2 linked regions of the Actinocatenispora sera genome follow. The protein of the gene in region 1 interacts with the protein of each later gene in a pairwise test. Links are inferred from orthologs where the notes say so. Each region holds a gene or a part of one and is shown in the gene's direction. Other genes may lie near its edges. The genes, in order: Asera_RS25765 and dnaE.

The links.
Region 2: the proteins of Asera_RS25765 (region 1) and dnaE interact in binary tests that used the Escherichia coli proteins (3 or more experiments, as listed by UniProt). The link is inferred for Actinocatenispora sera from one-to-one orthologs.

The regions. Positions count from the first base shown.
Region 1 is NZ_AP023354.1:5,466,611-5,469,918, forward strand. What follows is about bases 7-3,004. They hold Asera_RS25765 (pyridoxal phosphate-dependent aminotransferase), read left to right. Parts: upstream 7-912; coding sequence 913-2,097; downstream 2,098-3,004. Other genes in these bases: Asera_RS25755 (MFS transporter), read right to left, coding at 7-271; Asera_RS25760 (CGNR zinc finger domain-containing protein), read left to right, coding at 296-838. Also shown: more of Asera_RS25755, read right to left, coding at 1-6; Asera_RS25770 (M23 family metallopeptidase), read left to right, coding at 3,193-3,308. UniProt on the Escherichia coli protein: Shows aminotransferase activity with methionine and histidine as substrates, and to a lesser extent also with phenylalanine.
Region 2 is NZ_AP023354.1:5,275,903-5,280,304, reverse strand. Bases 207-4,298 are described here. They hold dnaE (DNA polymerase III subunit alpha), read left to right. Parts: upstream 207-555; coding sequence 556-4,098; downstream 4,099-4,298. Other genes in these bases: Asera_RS24915 (DUF2567 domain-containing protein), read left to right, coding at 4,155-4,298. Outside these bases: more of Asera_RS24915, read left to right, coding at 4,299-4,402. UniProt on the Escherichia coli protein: DNA polymerase III is a complex, multichain enzyme responsible for most of the replicative synthesis in bacteria. This DNA polymerase also exhibits 3' to 5' exonuclease activity. The alpha chain is the DNA polymerase catalytic subunit.

The DNA.
Region 1 (3,308 bases):
CGACGGTCAGCAGGGCCAGACCGGCGGCGTACCCGAGCAGGCAGCCGGCAAGGAAGCGGGGCGGGCGGTGGGCCCGGTCGAGTACCGCGCCGAGGAGCGGGCCGCCGACCGCGGTGGCGGCGGTCAGCGCACCGAGCACCAGCCCGGCCGACCGGGTGGAGCCGGTGGCGGCGAGACCGAGCAGGACCAGGGCGGGACCGGATGCCTCGTCGCCGGTGCGGGCGGCGGTGGCTCCGGCGAGGTACCGGGCCAGCCCGTAACGGCCTCTCATGAGAATGACGTTACACTGGAGAGCATGGACGGAGTTCGCTGGACGGCCGGGTCGGCGCCGATCGAGGCCGCACAACGGGCGGCGGACCTGCTGATCGAGCTGCGGTCCGGCGAACCGGATCTCGCCGGGCGGCTCGCCGCGGTGCTCGCCGAACACGGCGAGGCGGGCGTCGAGCTCGCCCCGGTCGAGATCGACGACCTGCGGGCCGCGGCCGAGCCCGTGGACGCCGTGTTCGCCGCGACCGACACCTCCGCCGCAGCCGACGCACTGAATGCCCTCTTCGCCCGGTACGCGGGGCCGCCCCGGCTGACCGCGCACGGCGGTACGGCCTGGCACCTGCACGTCGACGCGGACGATGACGGGCGCTGGGGCGAGTGGTTCGCCACCTCCTCCGGACTGGCGCTCGCGGTACTGCTGGCCGAGCGGCAGGCGCCGCCCGGCGGGGTGTGCGCCGCACCGGGATGCGCTCGCCCGTTCGTCGCGCACGGCGCGGGATCGCCCCGGCGGTACTGCTCCAGCCGGTGCGCCACCCGGGTCCGGGTCGCCCGACACCGCTCCGGCAACTGACCCACCGCCGCCAGCGTGGCCCTGGCTGCGAATCGCACCGACGGAGCCGTCGGGACACGCTCTAGGGTGGCGCCATGACGAGCACTGGGACCGATCCGCTGGTGGCACGGATGCACGAGTTCGGTACGACCGTCTTCGCCGAGATGTCGGCGCTCGCGGTACGCACCGGCGCGATCAACCTGGGGCAGGGGTTCCCGGACACCGACGGTCCGGCGGAGATGCTCGCCGCGGCGACCGCCGCGATCCGGGACGGGCACAACCAGTACCCACCGGGGCCCGGGGTGCCCGAGTTGCGCGCCGCCATCGCCGAGCAACAACGGCGGGACTGGCAGCTCGGGTACGACCCCGATGGCGAGATCGTGGTGACCGCCGGGGCCACCGAGGCGATCGCGGCGGCGATCCTCGGCCTGTGCGAGAGCGGCGACGAGGTGGTCTGCTTCGAGCCGTACTACGACTCGTACGCGGCGTCGATCGCGCTGGCACACGCGGTGCGGCGACCGGTGACGCTGCGGCCGGGGCCGGACGGCTACACGTTCGACCCGGACGAGCTGCGTGCCGCGTTCGGGCCCCGCACGCGGTTGCTGCTGCTCAACTCCCCGCACAACCCCACCGGCAAGGTGTTCACCGCGGCCGAGCTTGCGTTGATCGCGCAGCTGTGCCAGGAGCACGACGTGTACGCAGTGACCGACGAGGTGTACGAACATCTGGTCTTCACCGACTCGGCCGCGCCGCACATCCCGCTCGCCGGGCTGCCCGGCATGCGCGAGCGCACCATCCGCATCTCGTCGGCCGGCAAGAGCTTCTCCTGCACCGGCTGGAAGGTCGGCTGGGCCAGCGGTCCGGCCCGGCTGGTCTCCGCGGTACTGCGGGTCAAGCAGTTCCTGACGTTCGTCAACGCGGGTCCGCTGCAACCCGCGGTCGCGGTCGCGCTGCGGCTGCCGGGCAGCTACCTGACCGGGGTGCGGGATCGGTTGCAGGCCGGCCGGGACCTGCTCACCGCCGGCCTTGCCGAGGCGGGGTTCGGCGTGCACCCGTCGTCCGGGACGTATTTCGTGACCGCCGACATCGGCCCGCTGGGCGGCCGGGACGGAATCGAGTTCTGCCGGGCGCTGCCGGATCGGTGCGGCGTGGTCGCGGTACCGACCCAGGTGTTCTACGACAACCAGGAGGTCGGCCGCCGGGTCGTCAGGTTCGCCTGCTCCAAGCGTCCCGAGGTACTCGCCGAAGCGGCGAACCGGTTGCGCGCGCTCGCCGGCTGAGGCGCCGTGCCCCTGCCGACACCTCCCTAGCACACCGGCGCATGTTTTCCGGTTCGCTGTCCACAGGCATCCTGGTTATCCACAGTTTGCGGTGAGGTGGTGGCGCCTGGTGCTTTTTGGGGCGACGCTGCCCGGGTGGGACGTATCAGCGGATCGACGCACCGAACCCGACACGCCAGCCTGCCCGTCGACGACCGGGAGCCCGCCGGCGATCCGGCCCCGGGGTCGAGCGCCGCTCCGATCGGCGCCGATGGTCCGCGGTCGAGCGAGTCACCCGACCCGACGCCACCAGACTGGGTGGATCTCGGCTGGGCCGCGGGCGACGACTGGATCGCCGCCCCGGACGCTCGGCCCCGCCTGCAGCTGGTCGCGACGCCACCCGACGCACCGGCGGGAAGGATCCGGGCTCGGCTGGTCGGCGTCGGGAGGATCCTGACCGTGGTTCGGGGGACCCGGCTCGGTCGCGGACGCGCGCCGCGGGCTGCGCACGACTCCACCGAGACCGGATCGAGCGCCCAGACCACCGCGCGCCGGCTGCGCCTCGTACCGTCGGCCACGACGTTCCGGCCGTCACCCGATCCGGCGCCGGCGCCGAAGCCAGCCGGTGACGTCGGCACCGCACGGACCGGCGGCGCGGTGACGGGTGCGGGCGGCGTCGTGGTTCCCTTGCTGGCCCGGCGCTCCCGCCCGAGCGCCGACCCCGCTGTCCTGACCGAGGGTCTGCGCACGGCCGGCGACCCGCGGACGAGCAATGCCGCAGACACCAACGGCGGCCTGCCGACGGCCGGCGATATGCACACGGGCGAGGTCCTGGAGACGACCGACCGCACGTGGAATGCGGATGCGGCGCAGACCGCGGGCGGCACGCCGAAGACCGACGCGGCGGAGACCACCGGCGGCCTGCCGAGGGGCGACGGCCCACCGACGACCGATGCCGAGGAGACGACCGGCGCCAGAAGGAGCGTCGGCACAACCGAGCCCGCCGCGACGGTGGTTCGGCTGCCGGAGAGGGCTGGCGCGACCGGACCGGCCGCGACGGTCACCCGACTACCAGCGAGCACTGGCCCGACCGGACCGGCCCGGACGGTGGCTCGGGTGCCGGGACGACCTCGCCAGGTCATCGACGACGGCCGGCTCGACGCCGCCGCCCGGTCCGCGCCCGTGGCGGATGGTTCGGCTCGCCGGACCGCCCGGGTCGCGATCGATCTGTT
Region 2 (4,402 bases), 190 kb from region 1 along the record:
ACGGTGCTGCGCGCCGCCGACCAGCTGGTGGTGACCACGGTGCCGCGCGAGGACGCGGCGTTCACCGCCGACTGGATGCTCGACCTGCTGGAGGAGCAGGGGATGGGCGAGTTGGTGGCGCAGGCGACCACGGTGATCAGCTGCCCGACGCCGAACCCGCTGCCGCTCACCGCCGACCTGCTCAAGCACTTCGGCTCGCGCACCCGCACCTCGATCGTCGTGCCCTACGACGTGTCGCTGGAGCCGGGCTCGACCATCGAGTACTCGAAGCTGGCCCCGGCCACCCGGATGGCCTGGCTGTACGCCGGGGTCGCGATCAGCGAGGGTTTCGGGCCGGATCGGTGACCGCGGGTGGCGCCGGCCACGCCCGGCGGTACCCGGGCGTGCCGGCCGGCGCGGTCCGCCGGCGGAGCGATAGGTTTTCTGTCAGACCCCACCCCTAGCGTGGTGGGATGCCGGGGGTGCGGCCAACATCTCCCGGCGCGGTCGCGGTCACCGTCACCCGGTGCTCCGCGCGTGGCTGTCCAGGTGAATACGAGGGGGGCGAGGCGCGCCATGTCGGCGTCCGGGTTCGCGCATCTGCACGTGCACACCGAATACTCGATGTTGGATGGCGCGGCCCGCCTGAAGCCGTTGTTGGCCGAGGTCCAGCGGCAGGGCATGGACTCGATCGCGATGACCGACCACGGCAACATGTACGGGGCGTACGCGTTCTACCAGGAGGCGAAGAAGACCGGCGTCAAGCCGATCCTCGGCATCGAGGCCTACCTGGCGCCCGGCGACCGGGCGTACAAGCAGCCGGTCCGGTGGGGCCGGCCGGACCAGCGCGGTGACGACGTCTCCGGCGGTGGTGCGTACACGCACATGACGATGTGGGCGGAGAACGCCACCGGGCTGCGCAACCTGTTCACGCTGTCCAGCAGGGCCTCGATCGAGGGTTACTACTACAAGCCGCGGATGGACACCGAGCTGATCTCGGGGCACACCGAGGGCATCATCGCCACCACCGGCTGCCCGTCCGGGGAGATCCAGACCCGGCTGCGGCTGGGCCAGGAGCAGGAGGCGTACGCGGCGGCCGAGCGCTACCTGGAGCTGTTCGGCCGGGAGAACTTCTTCCTGGAGCTGATGGACCACGGGCTCGACATCGAGAAGCGGGTCCGCACCGGGCTGCTCGACATCGGCAAGCGGTTCGACCTGCGGCCGGTGATCACCAACGACTCGCACTACGTGGCCGCCGAGGACGCGAAGGCGCACGAGGCGCTGCTGTGCGTGCAGTCCGGCAGCACCCTGGACGACCCGAACCGGTTCAAGCTCGACGGCGGCGGCTACTACATCAAGTCGCCGGCGCAGATGCGCGAGCTGTGGGACTCCCAGCTGCCCGGCGCCTGCGACAACACGCTGCTGATCGCCGAGCGCGTCGGCTCGTACGACGAGGTCTTCGCCCACCACGACCGGATGCCGGTGTTCGACGTGCCGGCCGGCGAGACCCAGGAGTCCTGGCTGCGTCATGACGTGTTCGAGGGCTTGGCGAAGCGGCTCCCGGGCGGGATCCCGGACCACTATCGGGCCCGGGCCGAGATGGAGCTCGGCGTCATCAACCAGATGGGCTTCCCGGCATACTTCCTCGTGGTGGCCGACCTGGTGCGGCATGCCAAGGAGTCCGGGATCATCGTCGGGCCGGGGCGTGGTTCCGCGACAGGATCGATCGTCGCCTGGGCAACCGGGATCACCGAACTCGACCCGATCGAGCACAGCCTGCTGTTCGAGCGTTTCCTCAACATCGAGCGCATCTCGATGCCCGACATCGATCTTGACTTCGATGACCGGCGGCGCGGTGAGATGCTCGACTACGCCACCGCCAAGTACGGCACCGACAACGTCTGTCAGGTCATCACCTTCGGGACGATCAAGACTAAGGCGGCGATCAAAGACGCGGCGCGAATCCATTTCGGACAGCCCGGGTTCTCAATCGCCGACAAGATCTCCAAGGCGTTGCCGCCGCCGATCATGGCGAAGGACATTCCGTTGTCCGGCATCGTCGACCCGAAACACGAGCGCTACGCCGAGGCGTCCGAGGTCCGGACGCTGATCGAGACCGACCCGCAGGTCGGCAAGATCTTCGAGACCGCGCGTGGTCTGGAGGGTCTGATTCGGCAGGCCGGTGTGCACGCCTGCGCGGTCATCATGTCGTCCACCCCGGTCATGGACGTGATCCCGGTGTGGGCGCGTCCGCAGGACGGCGCGATCATCACCGGCTTCGACTACCCGTCGTGTGAAGCGATGGGCCTGTTGAAAATGGACTTCCTGGGCCTGCGCAACCTGACGGTCATCGGGGACGCGATCGCCAACATCAAGGCGAACCGCAGCATCGACATCGACGTCGCCAGCCTCGAGCTGGCCGACGACAGAACATTCGAGTTGTTGGCGCGAGGCGACACGCTCGGGGTGTTCCAGCTCGATGGCGGCCCCATGCGCTCGTTGCTCAAGGCGATGGCACCGACCAAGTTCGAGGACATCGCGGCCGTGCTGGCGCTGTACCGGCCGGGTCCGATGGCGGCGAACGCCCACATCGACTACGCCGACCGTAAGAACAACCGCAAGCCGGTCGTGCCGATCCACCCCGAACTGGCCGACGATCTGGCCGAGATCCTGGACGAGACCTACGGCTTGATCGTTTACCAGGAGCAGGTCATGGCGATCGCCCGGAAGGTCGCCGGGTACTCGCTGGGCAAGGCGGACCTGCTCCGCCGGGCGATGGGCAAAAAGAAGAAGGAGATCCTGGACAAGGAGTTCGTCGGGTTCCAGGCGGGCATGCGCGACCAGGGCTACTCCGACGACGCGATTCAGACCTTGTGGGACATTCTGCTGCCGTTTGCTGGGTACGCATTCAACAAGTCACACACCGCGGGCTACGGGATCGTCTCGTTCTGGACCGCATACCTGAAGGCGAACTATCCCGCCGAGTACATGGCGGCGCTGCTGACCTCGGTCGGCGACTCGAAGGACAAGATGGCGGTCTACCTCGCCGAGTGCCGCAAGATGGGCATCAAGGTGCTGCCGCCGGACGTCAACGACTCCGACCTGAACTTCACTGCGGTCGGCGCCGACATCCGGTTCGGCCTGGGCGCGGTGCGCAACGTCGGCGCGAACGTCGTCACCAGCATCATCAACACCCGCAAGCAGAAGGGTGCCTACACCTCGTTCACCGACTTCATGTCCAAGATCGAGCTGCCGGTCTGCAACAAGCGGGTGATCGAGTCGCTGATCAAGGCGGGTGCGTTCGACTCGCTGGGACATCCGCGGCGGCCGATGCTGGAGCAGCACGAGACCATGGTCGAGGCGATGACCGGGGTCAAGCGGCGCGAGGCGGAGGGCCAGTTCGACCTGTTCGGCGGGATGACCGACACCGCCCCGGACACCGTCGTGGGCATGGACGTCGACCTCACCGGCGAAGACTGGCCGCGCAAGACCGCGCTGGAGTTCGAGCGCGAGATGCTCGGGCTGTACGTGTCGGGTCACCCGCTCGACGGCGCCGAACGGGTGCTGCGCAAGAACAGCGAGCAGCGCATCGCCGACCTGGTTTCCGGTGACGTCGCCGACGGCACGTCGGTGACCATCGCCGGGATCATCTCCGCGCTGGAGCGCCGGGTCACCAAGCAGGGCAACGCGTGGGCGAAGGCGACCGTCGAGGACCTCGACGCCGGCATCGAGGTGCTGTTCTTCCCCAAGACCTACGAGCTGGTCGGGCAGTACCTGGCACCCGATCTGACGATCGCGGTGAAGGGCCGGGTCAACCGGCGCGACCAGGAGATCAGCGTCGTCGCGATGGACCTGCGCACGCTGGAGATCACCGACGCCGACCTGGCCGCCGAGCCGGCGGTCACGGTCGCCATCCAGGCCGAGCGGGTCGACCCCGATTTGGTCGGTGAGCTCAAGCGGACCCTGCTGAACAACCGGGGAGAGACCGCGGTGCGGGTCAAGCTGGTCGGCCGGGAGCGCAACCACCTGCTCGCCCTCGACGACACGCTGCGGGTCACACCCGGTCCCGGCCTCACCTCTGAGCTGAAGAGCCTGCTCGGCGCCGGCTGCCTTGAATAGCCGGCCGCGCCGGGCCCGGATCCGCCGACTTGCTCGAGGTTGGGAGAATCGCCGCGATGAAGACGACGATGCCGCGCCGAGCCGGCGTGCCGCGGTGGGCCGAGGCACTCGTACTGGTGGTTGCGGCGGTGTGCGTCGCGGCGGCCGGCGCGCCGCTCGGGCTGCTCTGGTGGGTGCTGTCCCCGCGCGCCGAGGTCGTGATGACCGACCAGGGCGGGATGTACAACCTGGAGACCGAGACGTTCGCCGCCGCCGACGGCTGGCTTGCGGTGCTGACCGCGGCCGCGGGCCTGGTTGCCGCGGT